Regions from separate parts of the Peribacillus sp. NJ4 genome, predicted to be linked through region 3. Evidence: riboswitches for the same ligand, from Rfam matches in the RefSeq annotation. Region 3 holds a riboswitch; each other region holds the start of a gene.
The links. Region 3 has a riboswitch for S-adenosylmethionine ahead of QUF94_RS21285 (methionine ABC transporter ATP-binding protein). Riboswitches for the same ligand answer to the same signal wherever they lie in the genome.
Positions count from the first base shown of each region.

Region 1: linked by a shared signal. The riboswitch ahead of QUF94_RS15655 (Na+/H+ antiporter NhaC family protein) and the one ahead of QUF94_RS21285 (methionine ABC transporter ATP-binding protein) in region 3 are both predicted to bind S-adenosylmethionine.
Region 2: linked by a shared signal. The riboswitch ahead of QUF94_RS20035 (Fur-regulated basic protein FbpA) and the one ahead of QUF94_RS21285 (methionine ABC transporter ATP-binding protein) in region 3 are both predicted to bind S-adenosylmethionine.

Region 1 is NZ_JAUCFQ010000001.1:3,140,280-3,150,201, reverse strand. Features, by position in the region: gene hutG (formimidoylglutamase) at 1-885, shown strand, start outside; gene QUF94_RS15665 (hypothetical protein) at 1,180-1,335, shown strand; gene QUF94_RS15660 (SOS response-associated peptidase) at 1,396-2,067, shown strand; SAM riboswitch class I at 2,403-2,511, shown strand; gene QUF94_RS15655 (Na+/H+ antiporter NhaC family protein) at 2,685-4,001, shown strand; gene QUF94_RS15650 (chromate transporter) at 4,202-4,744, opposite strand; gene QUF94_RS15645 (chromate transporter) at 4,831-5,460, opposite strand; gene QUF94_RS15640 (LysR family transcriptional regulator) at 5,715-6,593, shown strand; gene QUF94_RS15635 (hypothetical protein) at 6,689-6,844, shown strand; gene QUF94_RS15630 (alkyl/aryl-sulfatase) at 7,538-9,553, shown strand; gene QUF94_RS15625 (MFS transporter) at 9,824-9,922, shown strand, end outside.
Region 2 is NZ_JAUCFQ010000001.1:4,026,454-4,036,375, reverse strand. Features, by position in the region: gene QUF94_RS20070 (aldehyde dehydrogenase family protein) at 1-134, opposite strand, end outside; gene QUF94_RS20065 (MFS transporter) at 406-1,611, shown strand; gene thiE (thiamine phosphate synthase) at 1,650-2,282, opposite strand; gene thiM (hydroxyethylthiazole kinase) at 2,263-3,078, opposite strand; gene thiD (bifunctional hydroxymethylpyrimidine kinase/phosphomethylpyrimidine kinase) at 3,075-3,881, opposite strand; gene thiW (energy coupling factor transporter S component ThiW) at 3,850-4,371, opposite strand; gene tenA (thiaminase II) at 4,384-5,073, opposite strand; TPP riboswitch at 5,169-5,273, opposite strand; SAM riboswitch class I at 5,433-5,537, shown strand; gene QUF94_RS20035 (Fur-regulated basic protein FbpA) at 5,715-5,903, shown strand; gene QUF94_RS20030 (aspartyl-phosphate phosphatase Spo0E family protein) at 6,164-6,358, shown strand; gene QUF94_RS20025 (GNAT family N-acetyltransferase) at 6,432-6,938, opposite strand; gene QUF94_RS20020 (DUF459 domain-containing protein) at 7,154-7,855, shown strand; gene QUF94_RS20015 (DinB family protein) at 8,216-8,698, shown strand; gene QUF94_RS20010 (M15 family metallopeptidase) at 8,773-9,312, shown strand; gene QUF94_RS20005 (acyl-CoA thioesterase) at 9,443-9,922, shown strand, end outside.
Region 3 is NZ_JAUCFQ010000001.1:4,263,365-4,273,286, reverse strand. Features, by position in the region: gene QUF94_RS21295 (MetQ/NlpA family ABC transporter substrate-binding protein) at 1-661, opposite strand, end outside; gene QUF94_RS21290 (methionine ABC transporter permease) at 715-1,383, opposite strand; gene QUF94_RS21285 (methionine ABC transporter ATP-binding protein) at 1,370-2,386, opposite strand; SAM riboswitch class I at 2,454-2,558, opposite strand; gene QUF94_RS21280 (MBL fold metallo-hydrolase) at 2,845-3,669, shown strand; gene QUF94_RS21275 (hypothetical protein) at 3,934-4,122, opposite strand; gene QUF94_RS21270 (YheE family protein) at 4,214-4,417, opposite strand; gene QUF94_RS21265 (YheC/YheD family endospore coat-associated protein) at 4,481-5,677, opposite strand; gene QUF94_RS21260 (YheC/YheD family endospore coat-associated protein) at 5,674-7,041, opposite strand; gene QUF94_RS21255 (YheC/YheD family endospore coat-associated protein) at 7,045-8,115, opposite strand; gene QUF94_RS21250 (YheC/YheD family endospore coat-associated protein) at 8,132-9,184, opposite strand; gene QUF94_RS21245 (hypothetical protein) at 9,183-9,389, shown strand; gene QUF94_RS21240 (DUF445 domain-containing protein) at 9,629-9,922, shown strand, end outside.

The DNA of each region.
Region 1 (9,922 bases), 1.1 Mb from region 3:
TATCACCAACGAGTGCGTTTGGCACCGATTTTGGAATTACCCATCTCTTCCGAAGCATCCAGAACCTTTGGAATGATTGGCTTCAAATGTGATGAAGGAGTCAAAAGGAATAAAGGCAGGATTGGTGCTGCAGAGGGTCCTGATCACATTAGGCAGTCCTTGGCAAAATTACCATGTCATTTATCTTCCCAAACCGAGCTGTTGGATGCTGGAAATGTAACGTGTGAAGGTCCAGAGATGGAGGCTGCCCAAACTCAACTGGGATCAGCTGTTTCCAAAATATTGGAGAGTAAAGCGATTCCTATCATACTTGGCGGAGGACATGAAACCTTTTATGGCCATTATCTTGGGATTAGAAAATACATTGGCCCAAAGGCTAGGTTAGGAATCATTAATATTGATGCTCACTTTGATATGAGGCCTTATGAAAAAGAAAGTTCATCAGGAACGATGTTTAAGCAGATTTTGGACGAGGATCAAAGTTGTGGATATTTATGTGTCGGAATTCAGAAACAGGGAAATACGAAGGCCCTGTTTGAAACTGCTGAGAGGAATAAGGTCGATTACATATTGGAAGAAGATTTGTCATTGAACGAAATGGATGAAACCAAGCAGCGGATAAATGAATTCGTTAAGAAAAATGACTTCATTATTCTTACATTATGTACGGACGTTATTGATTCAGCCTACGCACCTGGGGTAAGTGCACCCTCTCCGTTTGGACTTAATCCGAAATTGGTCCGTGCGATTATTAGGCATGTCGTATCAAATGAAAAGATCCTCTCCTTTGATATCTCGGAAGTGAATCCTTCGTTGGACGAAAATAATAAAACGGTTACATTGGCAGCACATTTAATAAATGAGGTTTTGCTGAATTTTAAATAATAAATGGACATGGATTATGGGTAACTCCCACGGAATAACAAGAGGCATTACTCATCGACCTTTTTGCTATCCCCATTATCATCACCGGTAAAAATTTGTTGAAGTGAAAAACCTGTTGACCAGACTGTCTGTGATCATTCATGGACAGTCTTTTTTATGTATATGTAAATAGCGGTGTACTCCTATATAGACTCATCATTAGTGGATTAACTACGACTCTACTAAAGGTCAATAATGATACTTGTGGGTTTTTGGTTTATAATAACAACCATCTAGCCTAATGAGGGGGATTCTATGAATGAATATAATGTAACGGTCAGGAATGGCAGTACCTTAATTTTGTCAGAAATCATTAAAGCTGAAGATGAGAGAGAAGTCCTGGGCACACTTTTGATTTCCAGCGAATTATTTAATCAACCATTTACCGACATCAGGATTTTAGAACGCTGATTTGTACCTGCCCGTCCCATTTGTTACACTGTAATAAATCCTAAAACGGTAGGCGATATTATGTGCGGACGTTTCACGCTTTTCACGGACATTGAAGAAATAAAAGAACGGTTTAATATTCAAGGACCTTTTGATGAAGAATACCAATTCAGCTACAATATTGCACCTTCCCACTCCGTGCTATCCGTCATTAATGACGGAGCAAGGAATCGACTTGGATACCTTCGGTGGGGACTCATTCCTTTCTGGGCAAAAGATGAAAAACTGGGCTACAAAATGATCAATGCCAGAGCGGAAACCATTGCTGAGAAGGCAAGCTTCAAGAATGCGTATAAGAAGAAACGATGCTTGATAATCGCTGATTCATTTTATGAGTGGAAGAAGGAACCCGGGCGAAAAATACCCATGCGAATAAAGCTTAAAAATCATGCGCCATTTGGAATGGCAGGTCTCTGGGAATCCTGGAAATCTCCAGAAGGAATCAACATCTATTCGTGCTCAGTTATAACAACCGTTCCTAATGAGCTAATGACCAGCATTCATGACCGCATGCCTGTCATCCTTAAACCTGAAGATGAAAAAGATTGGTTGAATCCATCCATTAATGATCCTGCCTTTCTACAGCAGTATTTAAAATCATTCGATTCTGAACAAATGGAAGCATTTGAGGTATCGACTGATGTGAACTCAACTAAAAATAATTCACCAAACCTAATACAACAAATTTGCTAAGAGGTCCTTAGACCTCTTTTTATTTTAGTTCCGTCCAGACAAATGACATTATTTGAGATTTCATCCAAATATCACAATTAACCCAAATACCTTATTTACTGTACATGTAAAAGTCCGTTTATAATATTAAGGTCCACATTTGAAATACTTTTAAACTAAACCTTGCGAAAATACATAAAATGCTGTACTCTTATATTTGCTTTTCAATAAGGCTTTCGATGTCACTTTCCGAAAGTGGACAGAGGTAAACTTGGAGCGGTTATAGCAAGTTACCAGCCTGCTTCTTTTCTCTTGGACACCGGTGCATTTGATAATATCATTATATAATTTAAATCTTCTTATCAAGAGAGACGGAGGGACTGGCCCGAAGATGTCTCGGCAGCAGACTTTAATAGGAGTGCTGTGCCAAATCCAGCAGGCTGATTTTTGCCTGAAAGATAAGGAGGGCGTTTTTTATAAATTAAAAGACCTCTTCTTGTTGTGTTTAATGGAAGAGGTCTTTTTTATGCTGAAAGTATTTTTAGCTATAGCTTCCATGAAGGTGTTATTTACGAAAAATGTTAGAAGAATAAGTGCTGTGACACATGTCATGGGAAAAATAAAAAGAGGTGTACATCATGAGTGCAAACAATAAAGGGAATCCGTGGGCATTAATCCCATTTGTCGTTTTTTTGATTTTATTTATAGGGTCCGGAATCATTACAAAAGATTTTTATTCTTTTCCGGTGATTGTAGCGATTTCAATTGCATCGGCTGCTGCATTGGCAATGAATCGGAAAGAGTCATTCAATCAAAAGGTTGAAATTTTCTGTAAAGGCGCCGGGGATGCCAATATTATGTTAATGGTTATCATTTTCCTTTTGGCAGGCGCTTTTGCCGAAGTTGCAAATGGCATGGGGGCAGTTGAATCTACGGTGAACCTTGCCTTAGCGGTTTTTCCGCAAAATCTATTAATGGTAGGGATTTTCATCATCGCTTGCTTTATCTCTCTATCCATGGGGACGAGCATGGGAACGATTGTAGCACTAGCACCTATTGGGGTGGGAATTAGCGAGCAAACCGATATTTCGCTTGCCTTTTCAATGGCGGCCGTTATTGGTGGTGCGATGTTTGGGGATAACCTTTCCTTCATTTCAGATACGACAATCGCTGCAGTTCGTACGCAGGGAACGAAAATGAAGGATAAGTTCAAAGTGAATTTTTTCATTGTTTTACCTGCGGCCATCATCACATGTGTCATCCTTGGAATTTTAACAATGGGTGAACAAGCGGCCATCACTCAACATTCTTATAATTGGGTGAAGATCCTTCCATATCTTTGTGTATTGATCACTGCATTGGCAGGTGTCAATGTGTTCCTGGTCCTATCCATCGGAATCGTATTTGCCGGAATTATCGGCTTGGCGGATGGAAGTTATCAACCGTTGGGTGTCATTCAAAAAATCGGAGAAGGGATGGCGGGAATGTATGAAATCTCTTTCCTGGCCATTTTAATCGCAGGCATGGTAGCTGTAATCAAGCATAATGGCGGTATCGATTACCTTCTCCACCTCGTGACCCGAAACAGCAAAACTAAAAAAGGGGCTGAATTCAGCATTGCCGGGCTTGTTGGTTTGACGAACCTTTCCACGGCAAATAACACGATATCAATTATCATTGCCGGGCCACTTGCGAAAAATATTGCTGAAAAGTATGGGATTGATCCGCGTAAATCGGCGAGCTTGCTTGATGTTTTTGCATGCTGCATTCAGGGGTTAATTCCATATGGGGCACAATTGCTTGTTGCAGCTGGGGTAGCACATATTTCTCCGATAAGCATCTTGCCGTATTCATATTACCCAATACTAATTGGCCTTTGTGGAGTCATAGCCATCTTGATTGGTTATCCGCGATTTCAGCCGGTAGATAATGAAACGAAGAAACGTACTTCTTAATAATGAGAATAAGCATGAAAATAAACCCTGAATCATTAGATTCAGGGTTTTACTTTGTAAGGTGTATTGAAACATTGGTGAAAAATAATTAAAAAGAGCGATGTCACCCTCGCTCTTCCATCAGTTTAAGTGTTATCAATGTTTAGGAATTCCGATTCATATTGATTAACCCAACGCATAATGGTTGTGTGAGCTAGTCGTTATGAATAGAGGACAACACCAACTAAACCAGAAAGAATAATGACATAGGCTGGGTGCCAGCGTAATTTCAATAGGGCAAATAACGATAATCCAAAAACGAGTAATAAGCTTATCGTATGCCATGAAAAGTTCAGGGCTATCAAATGATTGGAAAGTGCAAAGCTGATAGCTGCAAAGAGGATTAAACTAGTGACAATGGGTCTTAATCCATAAAACATCGATTGAATAACTGGATAATGATTCAATTTGCTGAAGAAGGTGGCTATAACGGTTACGAGTATAATGGCAGGAAGCAAGATTCCGAGAACGGATGATATGGCTCCTGCTAATCCAGCAGTCGAATAGCCTACGAGAATGGCACTATTGGTGGTGATAGGCCCGGGAGACATGCCGGAAATAGCGATTACATCGGTAAATTGTTGCGTCGTCATCCACCCATGCTGTAAGACTTCCGATTCTATTACCGGAATCATGGCGTATCCGCCTCCAAACGATACAAAGCCGATAATAAAGAAGGTGCTAAACAACTCCCACAATTCCATTATTATACATCACACACTTTCTTGAAAATTAGTTAGACCGTTTATTCCTAGATCCTTCAGAAAATAACTTTGATCTTTCATGGAACCTATATGCCAGCACCCATGAAGTATTCGAAATCATTTTCTTCTATTTTCTTTTCTTTTCGGTCCATCTTGACATCGAAACCTAATTTCCTCTTAATAGAGATGGTCACAATACCTGTTATAGCTCCTGCTAATATAGCCAAAACAGGGTGAACGAAGAAAAGGACTGGGATTCCAACTATCAAAATACAGAAAGTTGATTTGTCAACAATAGCCGTTTTTCCTATCTTGATAGCCGCATATGCGATGATGGCCACTATGGAAGCTCTAATCGATATGAAAGCGGATTCTATCTTCGGATTATCGTGAATGAAAAAATACAAAATGCCGAGGAGTAGAACAATTAAACATGTAGGTAATGAAACACCAATCATGGCTGCCATTGCGCCCTTCATTCCGGCAATTCGATGGCCGATAAAGGTGGCGGAGTTAATGGCGACAGCTCCCGGTACGGATTGAGATAAAGCAAAAACATCCGTAACTTCTTCGCTTGACAGCCATTTTCTCTTCTCCACTACTTCTTTTTCGATTAAGGGGATCATCGCAAACCCGCCTCCGAATGTCATAGGTGCCATTTTAAAAAAGGTCCAAAATAATTGGAACAGTGTTTTCCATTGTCCTTTCATTGACATCCTCACTTCCTTTGCTGCTCTGTTTAATTCTTATCATTAACATATCAAAGAAAAAGGACTGGGTAAATTGCAACAAAATCATCGGGTATAACAAAACGTTATACCCAGAAGCTTTATCCGTTTTATATAGAATTTCACCAAAGAATGAATAGGCCCACCTAATCAGGGGAAATAGCGTCGTTTTCCCATTTCACCATTTAGCTATATGATGCTATCATTTTATTAAACCATTTAAAGACAAGGAGGTCGGTTTCTTGAAAATAGAAAATCTAAGAATGTTTTGTTTAGTGGTGGATGAAGGAAGTATAAGCCAGGCAGCGAGGTTAAGCTTCTTATCTCAACCTGCGGCAACAAGACAGATTCATCAATTGGAAAATTTTTATAACACTTTGTTATTCGACCGTGAGGAAGGGAGGTTGAGAGTGACGGAAGCAGGAAAGTTGTTATACCCTTTTGCAAAAGCTATTGTAAATGACTTTAACCATTCAAAAGTAGTGATTCAGCAATCAACTGGCGAGTACAATGCTAACCTCATAGTAGGTGCATCCTTGACAATCGGCGAGTATTTGTTGCCGAGCTTGCTTGGGAAATTCAAAAAACAACAGCCTGAAATAAAAGTGACATTAACGATAAAAAATACCCCCCGGGTTCTGGAGGATTTATCAAACGATGTCATTGATTTGGCCTTGGTGGAAGGACTTGTGGAAAACACCGATTTTATTGTAGACAAGTTCGCCGAAGACGAATTGATATTGGTTTGTCCATTTGACCACCCATGGAAAGACAGAAAAGAAATCCAGCTAGAGGAATTGGGAAATGAAAGGATGATATGGCGTGAATCCATATCAGGGACACGACTTATCGTAGAAAACATGTTAAGGGAGCATGGGGTTTTAGAAAAAATAGAAAGCTACATGGAGATTGGTAGTACTCAAGCGATAAAAAGTGCGGTTGAGGCTGGACTTGGGATCAGCATTTTGCCAAGGTTGACGGTTTCCAGGGAATTGGAACAAGGTTTTTTGCGGGAAGTGGGTATTTCCAGAATAGATATAACAAGAAATCTGTGGCTGGTCAGGAAAAACAAGCGTTTTAATAAAATAGGGGTGTCAAATTTTGTAGAATTTCTTCGATAGTGAATGAATTACGTCACCTCTCATCGTTTGGTTACATTTTAAGTGAAAATTTTGGTAGGTGACAAAGTGTTCAAATAATTTTTGAAAACAGTTTATTGGCAGCGTTTTCATGGTTTTGGTTAACGATGTGGCTGGGACTATGGATGCCAGGTTACGTTACTAGAATTGCAGAGATGAAATTGGGATATAGCGTATTGAAAACAGGCATGGTCTTGGCTTCCATTACGATTTTCATGCCCCTACCTGGATAACCATCGCTCAAAGCATGGCAAAAGGCTGTGCCTATACTTTTTTAATGACTAGCCAAAGCGCATCGTTTATGAATATAGCAGGGAGGCCTTTTATCACTGGTGTGCTTGACAATCGCATACGAAAACGTATCACTTGGTTTTGTGTATTCCTTCTTTTTTGCCGCGGGCTTTCTTCTAATTTTTAGAATTGAGTTCTCAATCTTCGTTAAACCAGCTTAAAGGTTCAAATTAGTAGATGCAAAAGCAAAGTCTTCTACAATATAAAAAGTTAGAGGTTTTTACATTGGATAAAGGTTCTTCTCAATAGAGAGGGGCCTTTTTGCATTTGGATATACAGCTTACGCACCTTTATATGAAATGTATAACAAAATGGGGCATTACATATTTTCTATAGAAAAAACTATCTCATAATGTCTTTATGTTCAAAATATACCGGAAATTAAGTATGCATGTATGCTTTTTAGCTTCCGAGCCATAGCTAAAAAGCGAATTGTATTAATGGATACAAGTGGATTTTATATAAATAAAATTGAAGTTACTATGAAAAATAGTAAATTTACTTAATGACAAATCAATTATAAAATAAAGTTATATTATTCTAAATATTTAAATAAATAGAAGAATTATCGTTTCAATATAAGGAAGAAATTACAACTTTGATATCTAAAAACTCAAAAGGGAAAGGGGTATGGAATGTCTAAAAAATCTTTTATTAAAGGAATTGTTTCCGTTCCATTTGTTTTTGTTTTACTAGTAGGACCTTCTGTTACAAATGCTGCGCCCGATATGCCAATGCCCGCAACACATTCAACAATTTCAGCAAATAAGGCTGTTTATAAACAGTTGGATTTTACAGATAAGGAAGATTTCGAAAATGCACATAAGGGATTTATTGCACCTTTAAATATGAATCCAATTAAAAATTCAAAAGGTAACGTAGTATGGGATAGCAATCGATATTCATTCATCAAAGAAGATCAGCCGGCAAGTTATACTGTAAACCCTAGCTTGTGGAGACAGGCTCAATTACAAAATATAACGGGCTTATTTAAAGTTGTAGATGGAGTTTATCAAGTTCGGGGACAGGATTTATCAGTGCTTACCATAGTTGAAGGAAGAACAGGATTAATCGTTTTGGATACACTTTCTACAATTGAAACAGCCAATGCAGCCATGGAACTGTATTTTGAACATCGACCCAAAAAATCAGTAAGTGCAATAGTTATTAGTCATAGTCACGCGGATCACTTTGGTGGTATAAAAGGCATTGCTCAATACGCTGAAAATCCAGCAAAGGTGCCCATTATTGTCCCAGAAGGATTTAACGAAGAAGCGCTAAGTGAGAACATTCTTTTAGGTAATATAATGTCTCGGCGTGTAGGCTATATGTTCGGAAATCTTTTACCTGCAAATGAAAAAGGATTTGTAACTTCTGGTATTGGCCCGGGATTAAGTAACGGAACTTTTAGCTATTTACCTCCAACAATTGAAGTAAAGGATGATATTCAAACGGTGGAAATAGACGGAATAACATTTAAATTTTTATTGACGCCGGATTCAGAAGCTCCATCTGAGATGCATTACTATATCAATGATTACAAAACTTTGGTGGTAGCCGAAAACACCGGACACACGTTACATAATATTTATACATTAAGGGGAGCTAAAACCAGAGATACCTTAAAATGGGTAAAGGCACTTGATGAAACAGTTGATCTGTTTGGAAATGAAGATATAGATGCTATGGTTACCGCCCATACATGGCCTATATGGGGGAAAGGCCGTGTTCTGGAACAGTTGGAAAGTCAACGTGATTTGTACAAATATATTCATGACCAAACCATAAAATTAGCTAATTTAGGTCTCACACCAGATGAAATCGCGGAAAAGTTAAAGCTTCCTGAAAAGTTGGATAAAGTCTGGGCCAATCGGGGGTATTACGGAACATTGGAACACAACGTAAAAGCGGTGTACAACTTTTATTTAGGATATTTCAACGGTAATCCATCCGACTTGGATCCATTACCACAAGTGGAATCGGGAGCTAAATATATAGAATATATGGGTGGGGAAAAGAAGGTCATCAAGCGGGCAAAACTTGATTATAAAAAAGGGGAATATCGCTGGGTTGCTCAAGTCTTAAAGCATGTAGTCATGGCCAATCCCAAAAATACAGAAGCAAAAAATTTACTGGCTAAAGCTTATGAGCAATTAGGATACTCGGCTGAATCTTCTGTGTGGCGTAATTTCTATCTTACCGGCGCAGATGAGTTAAGGAATGGTGTGGCAGACTCGAAGGGAAGTGGCGGAATGATGAATCTCGATACGCTGCTCAATATGCCAATGGATGATTTCCTGAAATTCTTATCCATTAAATTAAACGGAACAAAAGCGGAAAATAAAAAAATGACATTCAATATGACATTTACAGATTCGAAAACTAATTACATGATTGATCTGGATAATTCTGTGTTAAATTTCAAAAAAGGGAAAATGGCGTCCACCCCTGATGCAACATTAACTTTAGATAGAATAACCTTCTATCAGATTGCTCTAGGACGTGAAGATTTATCCAAAATGGAGGCGTCCGGCAAAGTTTCCATTTCCGGTAATAAAGAAAAATTCGAAGATTTCTTGTCTTGCTGGATCAATTTCAACCAAAGATTAATATCGTTACTCCGTGATAATCTATCACTTTATATTCTGTAAGCAGGATGGATCGGTGACCAATATCTGTACCCACGAGTCTAATATATAGTCTCGTGGGTTTGAATGTATCAATTAATCCTGTAGGCTTCCAGTTTCGTTTTAATAAATTCATTCATTGTTTATTAATGAATGAAACGCTCCTAAAAGTCACAGAACAAAAATCAATAACCATAAAAAGGAAAATTTCAAGTCTTGTAATTTGAAAGGAATTGTAAGCGCTTCCTGTAAGGGGGGAGTTTTGTGAAAATATAAAAGATGGAGTGATGGGGAATGCAACTGTATGCAAGTAAGAAACGAAAATTAATGATTAGCGGCCTTTTATTTGTTGGAATGATTTTAAGCTTTTTTGATCGTGTTGCCATAAATGTC
Region 2 (9,922 bases), 240 kb from region 3:
CCTGTAGCAGGATTAGGAGTGGAGAAGGTTTTTTTTGAAGCACTTTCCACAAACTGACCATTAATATAGAGCTTTTTTGGTCCTGTTAAAAATTTTTGCAGCTTTCCACTTACTTCTAACGTTAGATTTGTCATAATTACCCTCCTGAATAAAATGATTAACTTGGGCAAAACATGATGACTTATTGATAACGCTATGATTTATGCCAATTTTTATAATAAATGAAAAAAAGGGAATATTCAATCTATAACATTCGACAGAATATCCAAGATTTCTTTATCATTTTAAAAATGAAGTATTTTTTTGTCATGACATGTGTAATTACTATAGCAAAAATGAAAGTTAATAGTTAAAATGAATAAGGATAAAATAACTAGAAGGTCTAAAGTTCATCAGGAGGAATATATGGGAAATAATGCGAAAACGATATCGCAGCGTAAATTACTTGGTGTTGCGGGTCTTGGATGGATGTTCGATGCACTTGATGTCGGTATGCTTTCTTTCATTATTGTTGCTTTGAAACAAGAATGGAACTTAACCAGTGAACAGGTTGGCTGGATTGGGAGCATTAACTCTATAGGTATGGCTGTTGGAGCCGTTTTCTTTGGTGCAATGGCTGACAAGGTCGGACGGAAGAATGTCTTTATCATTACTTTATTATTGTTTTCAATTGCAAGTGGCGTGTCTGCAGCAGTCAGTACACTCAGCTTGTTCTTGATATTGCGATTTTTGATTGGAATGGGACTCGGAGGAGAACTTCCGGTCGCCTCGACATTGGTCTCTGAAAGTGTTGAAGCTAGTAAAAGGGGAAGGGTCGTCGTTCTTCTTGAAAGTTTTTGGGCGGTTGGCTGGATATTGGCAGCACTCATTTCCTATTTCATCATTCCTGCTTATGGTTGGCGGGTTGCATTGTTATTGAGCGCCGTTCCCGCTTTATATGCACTGTATCTGCGCTTGAAACTGCCGGATTCACCGAAGTATACGGAACTTGAAAAAAAGCAGAGACCATCTGTATTAAGCAATATGAAAAGTGTCTGGAAAAAGGAATACTCCCGCCAGACCCTTGTACTGTGGATTCTGTGGTTTTCCGTGGTCTTTTCTTATTATGGGATGTTTTTATGGCTGCCAAGTGTGATGGTCCTAAAAGGATTCAGTATGATTCAAAGCTTTGAATATGTTTTGATCATGACGCTTGCACAGCTTCCAGGCTATTTTTCAGCTGCATGGCTGATAGAGAAGATGGGGCGTAAATTCGTTTTGATCACATACTTAATCGGAACGGCCATCAGTGCCTTTTTCTTTGGATCGGCAGAGGGGTTGGCACCACTGATAGTTTCTGGAATGTTCCTATCTTTCTTCAACCTAGGGGCATGGGGTGCGCTTTATGCGTATACACCTGAGCAGTATCCAACTGCAGTTCGTGGCACAGGTGCTGGTTTAGCTGCTGGCATCGGCAGGATTGGCGGTGTCCTGGGTCCATTGCTTGTAGGGTATTTAGTTGCTGCCGATACTCCGATTTCAACGATTTTCACCATATTTACGATTGCTATTCTAGTGGGGGCCGTTGCCGTAGCTTTTGGGAAGGAAACTAAGAATACCGTTTTGACATAAACATAAGGGAGGGGACTGAATTCAGTCCCCTCATTTCGTTATTTAAAGTCTTTTATTATTTTTAAAAGGAATTCGGAGGCAGTCTTCGGACTATCAGCATTCATGATGGCTGAAACGACTGCCGTTCCGGATAGCCCGCTATCAGAAAGCGAGGAAATGTTATCGGCAGTTATACCCCCGATGGCAACGGCGGGAATCGATACGCTGCGGCAAATTTCCTCCAGATCTTCAATTGCCATTAGCGTTGCATCTTGTTTGGTCTTCGTAGGGAAAACGGAACCGACTCCGATATAATCTGCTCCATTTCGTTCGGCTTCGATTGCTTCTTCAAGAGTGGAGACTGATACCCCGATAATCATATCGTCAGGAACCATTTGTTTGATGACAGGCAGTGGAAGGTCATCTTGCCCAATATGAATTCCGTCAGCTGCAACAGCAAGTGCTATATCTACCCGGTCGTTAATGATAAGGGGAATGGACAGCTCGTTCAATAACTGTTTTAATGCATAAGCTTTTTTATAAAAGGAAAGGGAGGAATTGTTTTTTTCTCTAAGTTGTACGATCGAGACTCCTCCTGAAACCGATTCTGTAATGATTTTGGTCAAATCTTCTATTGCTATGGACTCTTCCGTAACTAAATATAAGCTTAAATCAATTTTGGATTTCTTCATTTATTTTCACCTCATGCATCCAGGTTTCCTTATTCATTCTTGATATTGCATCGATTAATCTCACACGAAACGTGCCTGTTCCTTCATCTTCTTGAAGTTTTCCAGCAGCCAGTTCCCCTGAAATGCTCATGGTAGAGATACCGGCAACTGCAGCAGCATAGAAATCGTCCGTGACTCCGGAAAAGGTTCCGATAAGAGCAGTGGCCATGCATCCGGTACCTGTAACATTTGTTAAAAGGAGGTTCCCGTTGTCGATTATGGACGTATGTTTTCCATCACTAACAGCATCCTTCGCCCCGCTGACCACGACGACACTATTCAATTTATTTGCCGCTTGTGCAGCCAGCTCCGCATTGCTAATCGCAAGTTCCCCCGAATCCACCCCCCGTGTAACGATATCCCCACCCATCAATCGATGGATCTCACTCGCATTTCCGCGAATGATTTGGAAATTAACCTTACGTAGGAGTTCTGTGACTTGCTCTGTCCGATAGGCGGTGGCACCCACTCCCACCGGGTCCAAAATGACCGGGATATCCAGGGCATTTGCCGTCTTACCGGCAATCTCCATTGCTTCCAAGACTTTATCATCAATCGTACCGAAATTAAGGACCAATGCATCTGCTAATTTGACCATATCCGCCACTTCTCTTGGGCTCGATGTCATAACAGGCGAACCACCGATGGCAAGGGTGGCATTTGCACAGTCGTTGACCGTAACAAAGTTGGTGATTTGGTGAACGAGTGGTTTTCCTTCTCTTACCCTCACGAATAAATCGGCTGCAGGAACCTTCATATTAATTCACTCCGTTCTTTTTTTGAAAATGAATGAAAATGGTGGACAGGTCCATGACCCTTACCGATTGAAAAGCTATTACGAATGGCTTCAGAAATATAGATCTTGGCCTGTTCGATCGACTCCAGCAATGTCAGTCCATTTGCCAGGTTGGATGTAATGGCGGATGACAGGGTACAGCCTGTACCATGTGTGTTTTTTGTATGAATGCGTTCTCCCTTTATCCAGTGGAAGTCAGTCCCATCATAAAAGAGATCATTTGGATTTCCCGCTGCATGGCCCCCTTTAAGTAAAACGGCTTTAGGGCCCAGTTCTTGTATGGATATGCATGCCCTGTAAAAATCTTGTTTCGTTCGAATCGACAAGCCAGTAAGAACTTCCGCTTCTGGTACATTTGGGGTTGCAAGGGTTGCAAGCGGAAGCAATTCCGTTTTTAAGGCAGAGACGGCTTTTTCGTCGAGCAAATGGTGGCCGCTTTTGGAAATCATGACAGGATCAAGGATAACGATGTCAGGTAAGAATGTTTTAAGGGACGCAGCGACTGTTTCCACTATTTCTTTTGATCCAAGCATACCTATTTTTACTGCATTGACACGAATATCTTCAAAAATGGCTGCAATTTGATCCGAAATGATAGCTGTATCGATGGCCTGAATTGAACGCACTTCCATTGTATTTTGTGCGGTTACGGCTGTGATTGCTGACATTCCAAAGACCCCATGTGCAGAAAATGTTTTTAAATCAGCTTGTATTCCAGCACCGCCCCCTGAATCAGAGCCTGCGATGGTTAATGCTGTTTTCATAAAAAAACCCCTTCATATAATTATTTTTTAGAAGTATTTTAAGTAATATGAAAGCTAAAATCGCACCTGCGAATGAACTAAGCATAAAAGCTGGTAAAAAACCAAAAAGAGCAGCTTTTTCTCCCAATAGGAGGATTGCAAGTGGATAACAGGCTAGGGAACCGAAAATGCCGGTCCCGATCACTTCCCCTAAACAAGCGAATTTTAAGCTTTGTGTTTTTCGATATACGACGGCAGCCAAAAGTGCACCGATCATGCTGCCAGGAAAGGCGAAAATTGAACCGGTACCAGACATGTTTCTAATGATGGAAACTAAAAAAGCTTGTGTTACCGCATAAGCAGGTCCCAATAATACGGCTGTCAGGACATTTGCCAGATGTTGAATAGGAAAGACTTTTGCAAATCCGGCGGGGATGAAAATAAATGAACTGGTTAAAGTCGTTATAGCCGTAATCATGGCGGTCAATGTCAATTTCTTGATTGGATTCATCATATCAACGACCTACAGTGGCCAATCCTGCTCATTTTGAACCATATCCCAGAATAAATATTCATATCGGGAAGTCACCAAAAAGTGCTTTTCTAATCTAAGAAGTTCCTTTTCGGGCATGCCTTCAGTTAATTCTTCCAACAAAGCAATCAGCCACTTGTGTGCTTCACCGAATTCAGGAGATGAATATGACCTTATCCAATCAGAGTAGCGATTGTTTTCCAATGCTTCACCATTTTGTTCTTTCAATAGCAAACCGATCTCATAATAATCCCAAGCACATGGTAGGAGACAGGCTATCAGGTCTGCCAAAGTCCCATGCTGAGCTGCATTTAGCATGTAACCCGTATAGGCTAGAGTGGTTGGTGTGGGTTCTGTATCTTCCAATTCCTTGGAGCTGATTCCGAATTCTGAAGCATAATGCCGATGGATATCCATTTCAACTTGAAGGGTTTCATTTAAAATACTCGCAAACTTTGCCATGGTTTCGATATTATGAGCTTTGATGACACCTAAAGCAAAGAGCTTGGAATAATCCATGAGATAGATATAGTCCTGCTTCAGGTAATAGGCAAATTTCTTTTCAGGAAGTGTGCCGTTTCCAATTGCCTGGACAAAGGGATGTGAATGGTTCCTTTTCCAAATCTCTTTTGCCCGTCCATGAAGTCTATCACTGAATGTTTCTAATTTAGTATTCTCCATTGTTCATCCTCCTTTAGATGGATCCCCCTGTTTACACCCAATAAAAAAACCCGCTCCTGAATACGGAACGGGGTAGATGGATAAAGTCTGTAAATGGACGATATCATCCACTTCCCTCCGCCGGTATGAGCCGGTTCAGGTTCAAAGGGTCCGGAACTAATTCCATCTCAGTCTTAAAAAAGACTCCCCTAGTGGTGTGAATTGTATGTAATTACTGACATCATATCAGAAAGACAAGAAAATGCAACCCGTATTTGAAAGAGGGAATCCTTTATGGCTCAGGAAAAAAGGGAGATCCAGGTAATTGACATTTGATGATTATTGGGATAAAATCATGTCTACATCAATTATATATTGAATTCTTATCCAGAGAGGTGGAGGGACTTGGCCCAAAGAAACCTCGGCAGCAGACCCATTTTGGGAACTGTGCTAAATCCAACAAGCATATGCTTGGAAGATAAGAAGAGCCGTACGGACACTGTCAGCCTCTTCTTGAATTAGAAGAGGCTTTTATTTTTGCGGAATAACGTTTAGTGACATAATAATAAAGGTATATATAATTTGGTGAAAATCAAACCAGTTAATACAGTTTAGCTCAACTAGAAGCAGGCTTTATGATGACTAGGAAAGGAGCCATTTACATGGCGGAATTATTTAAGAGGATTGAACAGAGGAAGGCAAAGCTTATTGAAGAGTTATTGGCCAATGGAGTATACAAAACCTCTGATGAAAGGCACCTTTACGATGCCCCGTTAAAAGTACTTGAAGATGAATATAAGATTGTTATAAATAGACCTAATAACGAGTCTCCTTCGGAATGGATGACATAGTAAGCGATAGACTATATTTTGGGTTCGTGGGATAGGGATATGATGTAAGCATTCGCAATGTATCACACTTGTGGATGCTTTTTTTATTTAGGTTTATATATAGGATGTCACAAAATATACATAATTAGAGACTGAAATAGGCTTTTTGTCACATTTAACCTATGAAATAACACATTTAATTTCCGGAAAATAGTTGATTTTAACTACGAGTTTCATTATGATGAAAGTGTAAAAATATTGAAAAATTAGGAGGTGTTTATATGATTTGTCGGAAGGTAACTATAGAAAAAGTAGAAGAAAAGAGAGAGGAAATGATCAAATTGGCAGCAGTTTATGGTTTTACAAGTCTTCTAACTGTTCAAGCAAGTCAAGAATTGGATGCGCTGTTAAATGCGTTGACAAATAAAAGAGAATCTGAATATTTTTCCCTCCAGAGAGTATATAGGTATTTCTAAATTCACTATTTCGTCCTCGTTTAATCAGAGAAAAAAGCTACTACACAAGGCAATAGCTTTTAAATAAATATATTTAAATATCGACACGTTTACCAAGAATGATCAAATCTCGTTCAATGCCATCCAGCTCGGCAACTTGAGGTAAATGTGCCCATTTTTCAAACCCGAATTTGGAAAAAAGCTTCAGGCTTGGTGCATTGTGGGCAAAAATGAAACCTAATAGAGTCTTCACCCCTAATTTTGGGCTAACATCAATTGCCTTTTGAATCGAAATTTGTCCGATTCCTTTTCCCCGGAAATAATCATCAATATAAATGCTGATTTCAGCCGTGGAATTATAGGCCGGCCGCCCATAGAACGATTGAAAGCTCATCCATCCAGCAGTTTCCCCTTCTATAATAATGATAAATAGCGGTCGACTTTCTGAATCATGTTCCTCAAACCATGTAACCCTCGATTGTACGGATACAGGTTCCGTATCCGCCGTGACCATTCTTGAAGCAATTGTCGAATTATATATTTCAACGATCCTGGGTAAGTCCGATAGTTCTGCCTCTCTAAACTCTATGTGCTCTTCCATGATTTAAACTCCTATCTATATTCTATCTCCAGAATAAAGGGTATCGCCGGTTTTTTATTAAGGGACGGTGAATGAAACCCAATCCATTGAAAGTTTTATACTATCATACACTCTTTGCTCTTTATCTGACAATTCATTTTATATGTTAGGACTACAGATTTTTGGGTATTTAAAAGATTAAATACTTCATAGTAAATAGACAAAAGGAGAAGCAAATGAAAAAAATAGCAGGTTTATTAATTATTGTACTAATAATTTGTTTCGCGGCATATAAATTTCAAGCCTCGGAAGCGAAAGATGTACAAAGGGTGATGGCTTTTGGAGATTCGTTAACCTATGGAAAAGGGGATAAGGACGGGGAAGGATATGTAGACGGTCTGGAGGATGAATTGAATAATCCGGAATCGGAACAAAAAGTGAGTTTTTGGAATTACGGTATAAAAGGTCAGGAAACGGATGGGGTAATGAAGCAGCTTGATGATTACCGCATTAAAACGAAACTTGATAAAGCCGATACTTTCATCGTTTATATTGGAACGAATGACTTGATCAATAGTAACGGCGGGAACTTGGAGAAAATAAGTGACCGAAAAATCGATGATGGTAAACGGGAGTATATCAACCATCTGGATAAGATTATATCAACCCTGATAAAGGCAAACGATAAAGCGGATATACTGGTAGTAGGGCTATATAGCCCAATTAAAGACAATGAAAAACTTGAAAAACACATTCTAGATTATAACCAAGCAATAAAGAGAATAGCGGAAAAGGATGATCGGATGGTATTCATTCCTACAAATGATCTTTTTGAAAATAAAAAGAAAACAGAGTATTTCAGTGATAAGATACATCCGAATGAAAAAGGGTATCAACTCATTACGAATCGGGTTCTGGAAAGTTATGATTTCAAATGAAAGCAAAAATGCACAGAATGCTTTCTGTGCATTTTTACCTGCATAAGTCGCTAGGAATTTGATATGGCCTTTAGTTGGGAAGAGAACTGCAAAGATCTGGGATGCTTGTATCTGCTTTTGTGGCTGAATGGAGTATCCTCCAATGATGGCGATCACTCCTATTTAGAATACCCTTGATGAATTTTGATAGTCCTTTATATTAGGCGAATTTTACCTTTATGACTATCATAGAGCTGTTCAAAAAATAGACAACTATTAATCGGTTCGTTTCTGTCAAAAAGTATTATTATTTTACACATTCATATAGGTCATGGAATAATTATAGGAGATTAGCCAGGCTTATAAGAGGAGATGCTAAAGATGAATGATAATGAAAAAATCAGGGAAGAACTCTTAAATACGGTCAACGGACTATCGGATGAACAGCTGAACGCGCATCCTGAAGCAGGACGATGGAGCATCATTCAGGTGTTGGATCATTTATATTTAATGGAACGGGCCATAACAAAGAGCATTGCCGATAAATTGAAAAGCGACGATAGCACTCCGGCTGTTGATAAACCGATCGAGCTTACATTAAATCGTGAAGTGAAGGTTCAGGCCCCGCCATTTGTCATTCCGTCAGAATCATTCCAAACTTTGAATGAGGTTAAGGATAAGTTGTCCGAAACTCGCAAAGCTTTTATAAGAGTCGTTGACCAAGCAAAAGAAAATGATCTCAAACAAAAGTCTTTTCCCCACCCATTGTTTAAAGAATTAAGCTTGAAGCAATGGATCTCGTTCGTGGGACTACATGAAAAACGGCATTTAATGCAAATAGAAGAATTGAAATCAAAGTTATAATAGAAGAAAAAACTCATCCGTCTTTGGTTGAGTTTTTGACTTTCAGACAGTTATAGTAAAGGAAGGGTTTTTCAGTGAAAGCCACTTGGGTAAGGACATGTCTGATATTGGGCTTTTTCGGATTGTTGTTGGGGCTCTTGTTCAAGTATATGCTTCCGCCTGATTTAGATGAAATCAAACTGACAGACGAGCTGAATCCGATCGTCGCCGACAAAAAAGACGAGCTCATTCAATTGGCCAATGACAAAGGCATCCCAGTAATCATTACGGCAGGGTATCGTTCTTTAGCCGAGCAAAATGAACTCTATGAAAAAGGCCGTTTAAGCACGGGGAACATCGTAACGAATGCAAAAGGTGGGGAGTCTCTTCATAATTTCGGTTTGGCGATAGATTTTGCCCTCCTAAACAAACAAGGTGAGGCCATTTGGGATATGGGTTATGACGGCAACGATAATGGAAAGTCGGATTGGATGGAAGTCGTAACCATCGCTAAAGGGTTAGGTTTTGATTGGGGCGGGGATTGGACAGGGTTTAAGGATTATCCTCATTTACAAATGACATTTGGTTTGAGCCTGCGTGAGCTGCAACAAGGCAAGCAGCCAAAAGGGCAGTGAGAGTGGGACGCTTTATTTTAACCGAATAATTTTGACTAAAAGCAGGAAAATAAGCATGTGAATTGATTTACAGGTAATAATTCGATAAAGTGGACTAGTGAGAAATCAGACATAAAGGAGTGCAGTCACCATGGAAGAAATAAAACATTGCCGGGACTCTTTGGTCATAAAAACAAGCCTTGTCCTCCCGCCGGATACAAATAACATTGGTACGATGTTCGGAGGCAAGCTAATGGCATACATTGATGATGTAGCGGCTATATCCGCCATGCGTCATGCGCGAAGCAACGTCGTTACGGCATCAACCGATTCTGTCGATTTCCTGCACCCCATTCACGAAGGAAATGCAGTTTGCCTGGAAAGCTTCGTGACCTATACGGGCAGAACATCAATGGAAATCATCGTAAAGGTGATTGCAGAGGATTTAGTTACAGGAGATCGGAATTTATGCGTCATTTCCTTTTTGACCTTTGTTGCCATTAATGAAGAAGGTAAACCAATACCGGTTCCGCGTTTGGTCCCTGAAACAGAGATGGAAATGAATTTAAATGAATCGGCAAAACAACGGGCCCAAATAAGGAAAAAAAGAAGAGAAGATACACAATTCATT
Region 3 (9,922 bases):
CTAAAACAAGGGCATCCTGGAGGTCCATTTTCGCTGCGAGAGCGAAATTACCAGGGACAGCTGATAGGTCAACACTGTCTGTTGCGCGGGGCAATTGAGCGGATTCCAATGGCTTAAATTGGATGTTTTTTGGATTTTCCGTTACATCCTTTTCAGATATTTTTAAAGGGTCGACATCTGGGTCAACCTCAATCAATTCTTCATCCACCAGCACTTTAAGTGCACGTGCAAGGTTAACCGGATCATTGGGCAATGCAAGGGATGTACCGTCTTTAATTTCTTTCAACGATTTATATTTGTTCGAGTATATGCCCATTGGTGCTGTTGGAACTATGATAAGGTCGGAAAGCGTTAGATCATTTTCTTTAGCGAAGTTATCCATGTACACTTTATGCTGGAATAGGTTGGCGTCGATTGAGTTGTTGCCAAGCGACTTATTCGGCTGGATATAGTCGGTGAACTCTACGATCTCTATTTTGTAACCGAGATCTTCCAGACCTGGCTGGATTGCTTCTTTAACCATATCGGCGTATGGCCCGGTAGTCGCCCCGATCTTCAATTCTTTTTTGTCTTCAGTTTTTGGGGATGCATCATCGCTTCCGCAAGCTGACAAGCCAAGGGCAAGTGCACAGACTGATAATAACGAAGCTATTTTCTTCATTTGAAATTCCTCCTGAAATGATATGTATTGAATCATTGAAAAAATGACTGATTCTATCGTTTGTTAACTAAGTATGAGGCTTTGTCACCAACCATTTGAATGATTTGTACAAGGCAGATCAACACGACGATCGTCGTGATCATGACCGTGTTGTCATAACGGTAATAACCGTACCTGATGGCCAGGTCACCAATTCCACCTCCGCCGATTGTCCCTGCCATTGCTGAGTAACCGATCAGTGAAATGGTCGTTAATGTCAGCCCCTGAATGATTCCCGGTTTTGCCTCCGGAAGAAGTACATCCTTAATGATCATCCATGGAGTGGCCCCCACGGCAATTGCAGCTTCAATCACTCCTTTGTCTATTTCACGTAATGCCGATTCCACGATCCTTGCAAAAAAAGGTATCGCGGATACGGACAGGGAAACAGAAGCCGCTCTTGGCCCTATCGTCGATCCAGTAAGCAGTTCCGTTAAAGGAAGGAGGGCGACCAAGAGAATGATGAACGGGATTGAACGGACAATATTGACTGCGAAACCGAGTGATCGATTCACGACGCTATTTTCAAAGAATAAATTCCTGGTTGTCGTAAACAGCAATACTCCAAGTGGTAAACCTATCAAAAGGGCTACCGCAAGGGAAACGCCGACCATATAAATCGTTTCAAGAAAGGCTTTATTAAGATCAGGTAAAATATTGACGATGGAATCAAGAAATGACATGTTTTAACACCTCCGCAGAACTGGAACGATTTTTTATATATTCCAATGCCGAATGAATTTCAGCGGCCTCACCGATTAACTCAATGATCAAGATGCCTAAAGGGACATCCTGAATATACTCAATTTTACCGTGCAGGATATTCCCCTTTACTGAATGGGATTGGAGAGCGTCGGAGAGAATCGATTCACCGGCGGTTTGCCCTTCGAATTGAATTTTAATAATCGTTCCTTTACTTCCCTCAATCAAATGTGAGGGAAGTTCGAAATCCAATACACTGCTGATGAATTGCTTCGTTAACTCCTGCTTTGGCTGTGAAAATATTTCATAAACGGAACCTTCTTCAATTACCCGCCCATCCTGCATGACGGCGACTCGGTGGCATAGTTCTTTGACCACTTCCATTTCATGTGTAATCAACACGATGGTGATCCCGAGCTCCCTGCTTATTTTTTTTAATAACTGTAAAATCGCTTTTGTTGTTGTTGGATCAAGGGCTGAAGTCGCTTCATCACATAACAGTACGGTGGGGTCATTTGCTAAGGCCCGGGCTATGCCGACCCGTTGCTTCTGTCCACCGCTAAGCTGTGCCGGATAGACATCTTTTTTATCACTGAGCCCTACGATTTCCAGCAATTCCAATACACGTAACCTGATGGCGTCCTTCGATTGATGCGCGGCCTTTAAGGCGAAAGCGACATTTTCATAAACGGTTTTTGAACTGACCAGGGAAAAGTGTTGAAATATCATTCCGATTTTTTGACGTTGTTTACGAAGCTCTTTACTTGATAAAGAGGTTAAATCAATGCCGTCAATGATGATATTTCCGGCTGTCGGACGCTCAAGCAAATTCAAGCAGCGGAGTAATGAGCTTTTTCCAGCTCCGCTGTAGCCGACAATTCCATACACTTCGCCTTTTTGAATGGTTAAAGATACGTTATCCACTCCGATAACTCGGTTTTTCTTCGTGATGTATTCCTTTCGGACTGAACGGATTTCAATCATGATCCTTCCCCCTTAAACATAAAAAACTGCCTCTATCATTCAGAAAGAGGCAGCGAAATTATATCTCGTCTTATCTTTCAGAATGCAAACATTCTGCAGGAAGTGGCACCGTTCCCGAAGGGCGGTTGCCGGACATCACAGGGCCTGATCCCTCCGTCACTCTTGATAAGTAAACTATTATTTTAGAATATTTCAAGTTTTATAATATAATCTATAATATTTGTAAAATTCCACAATGTCAATCGTTTCTGTGATTTGGTGATGGTTTTTTGTCGATAATGTTCCGTGCGGTTCATTAAAACCATTCCTGTCAAAAGGGCTCTTAGTCAATAATCCGTCTTTTACATCCAGATATTCCATTATTTACTTGTCAAAAGGGTAAAGAGATAATACATTTATTATAATAAAGTGAAAAAGGGAGAAAAAACTATTTTTGTACAATGATGGGGTGGAAATGCATGATAGAGATTAAGACGGTAAATGATGTGGTTTGTGTGCACGGGACTCCTGACGGGGTCAAGTCGGGGATGAGTGTTTATGTTTTTTTAACGGATGGGCTATTGATAGATACTGGCGCACAGATTTTATTGGAAGGACTTATTCCATTCTATGAGTCCGCAGACTTCGAAACAGTTGCCCTGACGCACTATCATGAGGACCATACGGGAGGCGCTGCCTGGATAAAGGAACATAAAAAGGTTCCGATATTCATTCATCCGATGTCGGTTGATGCTTGTGCGAAGGATGCTGAATATCCTGAATATCGTAAAATGTTTTGGGGAAAAAGAGACGCCTTTAAGGCTGAGCCGCTAGGCAAGGCCATTCATTCCCGCACCCAAACGTGGGAGCCGATTTTTACCCCTGGTCATGCGAAGGACCATATGGTGTATTTGAATCACAGCACTGGCATGCTCTTTTCTGGAGACCTTTTCGTAACACCAAAAACAAAGCTTATCTTACGGGAAGAGTCTGTCCCGATCATCATCGATTCCATAAAAAAATTACTCCGATATGACTTTGGGGAAGTGTTTTGCTGCCATGCTGGGCATGTGCCTGACGGAAAGGAAATGTTTCGAAATAAACTCGATTATTTGGAAAACCTCCAAGGTGAAATTTTACGCTTACATGATCAAGGGCATACAGTCCATGAAATCCAGCAAGTCGTTTTACCGAATCGCTATCCCCTTATCGAGATATCTGGACATGAATGGGATTCAGAGCATATCATAACTTCGATATTAAACGAAAATGTTTTGAATGCCAGTGAGAATGGAACTATTTGAATTAACAATAGATATTGAAAGATATTAATGCTTTTAGCATAATATCAAATGCCTACGGGGGATAGAGTGCGGGAATTGGAAAAAGGCAAGAAGACAGCATGTTGTAATATTTAATTTGCACTCAAACAACTTCCATCCGGGAAGTTGTTTTTTTATGGAGGGGGTGCTTTTCATAAAAAAACATTTGTTAGTGGGGAATATGACGCATGAACGAAAGTTCACTTTTTTTAAGTGGAGCTCCCCAAAAAGAGAGCCCACGAGTGTTTATTTATTGATATTGGGATCTGTTTCATCATAAAAATCATGTGCTTCCTCGATGTTCTGAAGGTTAGCGACTTCATACACATTTCCGCCTGCCATTCCTTCATTGATGATTCGGTCGATATCGAGGAAAACGGAATCCTTGCCATCATATTCGGTATCCTTCAAAAATGTCATTTTTTCTTTATCCAAAATAAATCCCTCCTAGCTTTTTCTTTAGTTTAGGCAAAGGAGGGATTTTTATTCCGTTCAGAGGGTTAATGAATGAAAAAGGGGAAAGGGCTCAATCATATACATGGTAGACCATTAAGTCATGGATCATGCTTTTGAGTTGGGTTTCATCTGTTTCGGAAGGTGGGTTGGCTGTCCATTCGATGGATCCATCTTTATGGTACAAGGCTTTGATTGCCTCCTTTTTGAAATAAAATGAAATTTTCCATCCTGGCAGATTCTTATGCAGTGGTGCCCACTGAAAATGGGTGATCATATGTATAACCTCCATATATGCTGTCTTTCATTTCATTATAATGTAAAACGGCAGCTGGAGGTGTCATTTTATTGTCAGGTTGGAAAAAGTCAATTCAATGAAAAGATTTTTTAAATGCAAAAGCCGGTTAGCTTCAATTTCCTCTTCATCGAACTGCATGGGCTTTGAGTTCACTTCGTATATGAAGAGCGAACCCGATTCATCTTCCCCTATATCAATGGAAAATTCTCCGAGAAACCCGATTTTTTTCGAAAGAGTCTCACCGCATTTTTGGGCGATATTCGCTAATTTTTGATTTAAGCTTCTTGATTGCAGGTCTTGATAAGGAAAAAGCTTACCCCCTCGGGGAGTGTGGGTGGTGATTTCCTGAGTTTGTGACATCCTTACTGCTTTGCCGGTCACTTTATAAAAACCTTTTTCATAATGGACGAGAATCCGGTAATCGTAACGATGACCAAAAATTTTTTTCGGTATGATCGCCTGTTGAGCAAGGTAGCTTCTTTTTAATAAATCCCTTTTTTTTGTTTCCCAGAATGAAGTGAAATCCGGAAAGGACTCACTATGCTTTAGGCTATTGAAAAAAAGTGTCCCATCAGGATTTTTGATGATGGTATAAATGCCCTTCCCTTGGCTTCCTTTGCATGGTTTAAGGTAAATATGCCTGTGGGTTTCTAGGAAAGCATCCAAGCAATCGCTGTTCCGCAGGATCATGGTGGGGGGGAGGTGAGTGGTGAGGGCCCCGTCTTCCGTTAATGCTTCGAACATTACATATTTATCTATAAAACAAGGGTTGAAAAGGTTAATTCGATATTCTTTAAAGTGGTTGATGAGACTCTGGAATTCTTCTGAAGCCTCATAGCCCCTCGATGGGATACGGTTATAGACGATGTCAGGGGGCGGCATCTTACACTCGATCCATTTGTTTGAAGTGGAGGAAAAAACATACCCTCTCAACGACTCGGAATGCAGGGCATTTCCTGTGAATGCATAAGTCAAAATCCCGTGTTTCAATAAATATAAGGATAGGTCCCGAAAAAGGGTCAGGTTTCCACCCAAACCTGATTCCTTTTTGGGATTGGAAACAGTCAGTATTCCGACGACAAGCATCCGGTTACCTGGGAATATGGTGATAGGAATTAGGGGGTGATTCGAATGGTCCTTTTTATAGCTGATCTCCTCTTTGGCAGACCCGGCGAAAAGATCCGCATTCTCATGAGTGTGGTGCCAATTTTCAGTGCGGATATCGTAAAAAATGTTCATCGCGGCACACTGATTGATTTCGTAATCGTCTGTTCCGTAAGGTAAATGGCATAATCAAGGCTTAGCTTTCTGGTCAGCAATTCGAAATCCTTGAGTTTTGGATGGGAGAAGATGGAACGTCCAGGTTTGGAATTGGCTTCAAACATCCAAACCTGCCCTTTTTTATCCAATCCAAAATCAAATCCTATTTCTGCAATGATGCCGTCCAAGTTCTTTTCTATACTGTCACTTAGAATCAGTGCGGCTTCCGATAGCTTTCGTTCGACTTCTTTCGCTTCATCGTCATCTCCAAACAATTCGGCGACCGTTTTGATGACACCCCCGCTTTTAATATGGGTCGTGACGCTACCGGCACCAGCGATTTTTGCTGCAATCGCGGACACCTGCCATTTTCCATTACTGTCCTTGTTCGTATGGACCCGGAAATCCACTGGACGTTTTTCAGATCGAATTAATGGGATCCCCTGCTGCACGATAAGGTTCTCAAGCGGCCGGTCGTGAAAAATATGTTTAACAATGGCTTCCAAAGTGGAAAACTTTTGCAGTTTATTTTCTTTTGCTTCATTTGTATAGCGGCAATAGTAAACATCCTCATGCTTATCATAAAGAATTTGGTGAATCCCTAGACCGAGGCTGCCGTGAATGGGCTTTATATAAACTTGACGGTAATGGGAAAGAAGGGTTTCCACCACGGACATGGATTTAAATGGATACGTTTCCGGCAAATAAGGCAGTGCCCGCTCATCTGCGCATAACCTTTCATTTACATCCCATTTATTGAAAAAACCAGGATTATACCATGGAATGGTATATTCTTTTTGAAATTTCTGCTTCACTTCTTTAGGTCCATCGCGGTTTTCCGTCAACCGGTTTGGGAGACGGTCATAGATGACATTAGGAAAAGGAAATTCATTAATGTGCCAGTCATCGTTATCAAACACATAACCTTTGATTGTCTCCTCATCCCAATTGATTACATTCTCTCCAAAAACAAAGGGGATACAGCCTGTGGTCCTGCTAAGCGAAAGGAGCTTTGCGAAAAATTCCGTTCTCTCCCCTAATGGTTTGTTTGAAAGGCCGGTGAATCCTGAGGAAAAGATTCCGACAAGCGGTCCGATATGGATGCTCTTGCCGTATATGAATAAATGAAGGGGAATATCGGTATGATCGAATATAAGCGATTCCGCAAGACTTTCCGATAGGACGATTGATTGATTGACGGCCGGGTTTTGTTTGACGATGGCAGGACATGAATGTCGTCCGAAATAAATTAATTCAATCTCTGCCAAATCTCCAAGCTCTGAAGGATAGTAGAGAACATTGCCAGGGGTAGCGGCAATTTCGGCAGGATAAGTCTTTCTCACTTTCTATTCACCTGCTTTCTGAAGATGTTCGGCTAAATACTGGCTATATTGAAACGGTGCGCGATGAATATCTTTCATGGTCTCCGGCTGAAGTGCCTGAATGATTTTCCTTCCAGGCTTCGAGTTAATATCCATTATCCATATTTGGCCTTTTTTATCGATGCCTAGATCAATCCCCAACTCGAATAACCTTTCAAAGACAGCTTCGGTTTTTACGGGCAGGGTGCGAAGGATATGCTGAATCTTTTGTTCGACAGCATTCGAAAACGTTTCCGGGTTCCTTTTGTTGAAAGTATCCAATGAAATGGCTTCCCCGCCTGTGGCAAGATTTGAGGTAATTCCGTCCTTTTGTCCCGTGCGAATTCCGCGTCCCCGTTCCATCCATTGATTCTTCTCGTTTTTTTGAAGTAAAATCCGTAAATCGAATGGCTCGTTATTTTGGTTGCGAAGTTCCAAATATGGCTGGCAGAGGTAACGGTATCGATTTAATAAATGCTGCAGCCATTTGTTAAGCTGAGATTTGGAGGAGAATTGGCGGTCATATTTGGTGCCCTTTTTCGTCATGGATACCAAGGTCCCGTCTTCGGTTTTTGAAAGAAGATAGATTCCTGTACCACCTGCACCGAATTCAGGTTTGATGATGATTTTATCCAGGCGTTCCAAATGACCGGTAATATCTTCAGGTGTCGTCACTTTTACGGTCTCTGGAAAAAATGCCTGTAGGTGTGGATGGTTTTTTAGGATTTGGTACACTTCCCACTTACCAGGAAGGCCCAGCCCTAAGAAATTCGAGTTTTCTTTTAACCAATCGATTTTGTGTCGTGTTTCCGTAGACTCACGGACTAATCCGTGAAAACAGCGATCATATACAAAATCAGGTAAATCAAAAGATGTGGTGATCCAAGTTTCGTTCTCGGCATCAAAACGCTCGCCGCGCACTTTTTTCAGATCCATATCAATATTTTCTGGTGAGAATTTACAAACTTTCATATTAAATGATTTAGCGTTTTTGGCTATTTCGGTGAAGTAGTTGTTTTCATGTGTATCCGACGCGGCCATTAATCCTATTAACACGTGCTAGCAACTCCTTTTATCGATGGTTTTCGCGGTTAAGGGCAAGCATGAAATCTATGATGGATTTTACTGATGGACGAAACGTTTCATAGTTGCCATGAAATTTTTTCGAAGGTTTTGAATTCACTTCGATTATCCATGGATGGGTATTGGTATCCAGTGCTAAATCGATACCTAGCTCACCGAATGAATCGTCATGGTTTTCGACCAAGGCCTGGGCAGTGTTGTTAGCCAGCCGTACGAGCTTTTGATATATGCGGCTGGCGTCCTGAAGGTCAAATGCTTCCTTTAGAAAATCCGGCCCATTTTTCATCAATCCGCCTTGTGCAAGATTGGAAACGATAGTACCAGGGTCCCCAATCCGGGCAACCATTGATGAAACTTTCCATTCAAGCTGATCGTTCCGGTGAAGAAGTATGCGGAAATCAACTTTTCTCTGATCGGTTTCGAATAGGGAAATCCCTTTTTGAAGAATGAAGGCTTGTTTTCTGGAAAATATTTTTAAGGTTTCGTACAACTTTTCATCCGTATCAGCAAAATGTACATCCTGGAGATGTCCGGATTGCTCGATTTTCCATTTTCCAGCCACTTGCGTTAATCTGCAAATATTCCTGCCTTGGCTGCCTGATGCGGGTTTAAAGTAGATTACCGAATGCTTTTCTATAAATGTCAAGAATGATTCCTTTTGGTTAAAAAGTATCGTCTCTGGCAAATTTGGCAACAGGTCATCTTCTAAGATTAGCAGCTCATGTACATCATGTTTGGAGAGGAACCTTCCATTGAACATCGGTATTGACCGTTCCTCCAGTTCAGTTTTAAATAGCTTGAAAGAATGCGATTCCTCAAGTTTGCGCGAATGTATCCGGTTATAAAAAACATCAGGAATGGGGAGGGGCAAGGTTTGCCAGCCATCTTGCCCTGGCAGGTAGCCTTCCACAACTCCATCTTGAAGAGACTGCAATTTTACTAAATAGAAGGGGATGCCCTGCTGATTACAATATGATTTCATTTCCTGATAAAATTTTTCCATCTCGCCGAATGTCCCGTCTTGCAAGGGAGTCTGGTTCATGAGTGAAGCGAAGAATGGGCCTATTTTAATGGACCTTCCCTCCGCATGGTATGAGACGGAGATTGGATCGGAAAAAACAGGTAAGGATAAAATTTGGTTCATATCATATGAAAGTTTCAATGTAGGCTGGGATGATGGAAATGGCTGGACAAGTACCGGAACGGAACGACATCCAGCCATGATCGTTACGGGTTCTCCAAATTGAAGGCCCCATTCCTCAAATAGTTTTTCTTCGATAAACAGTAGCGCCTTCTTTCTAGTCTCTGCGGGATTTACCGTAATGAAAACTTTCTGATGGTTAAGGTTCATAATAATTCCCCGTTTGCACTAAGTTTGATATCCTTTTATACTTTAATGATGGGCAAATGTGGATAACACATTCTATGTTTTTTTAATTAGAAGGTGTCATCAAGCCTCTATTTAAGCAATAAAAGGAGAAATTTCATGGGTGAGTTTTGGGTAAAGATACTGTTTATGGTCGTCGTAGGTGCTGTAATAGGTGGCTTCACTAATTTATTAGCTATCAGAATGCTGTTCAGACCTTATAAACCAATCTATATTTTCGGGAAACAGCTGCCGTTGACACCAGGGTTGATTCCGAAGCGGCAGGATGAGTTAGCCAAACAGTTAGGCAAATTGGTGGTTGATCATTTAATCACCCCAGATAGCATTCAAAGCAAAGTCATCAATGAAGCCTCTTTACAGAATATGAAAATTTTTGTTCAGGCAGAAGTAAAG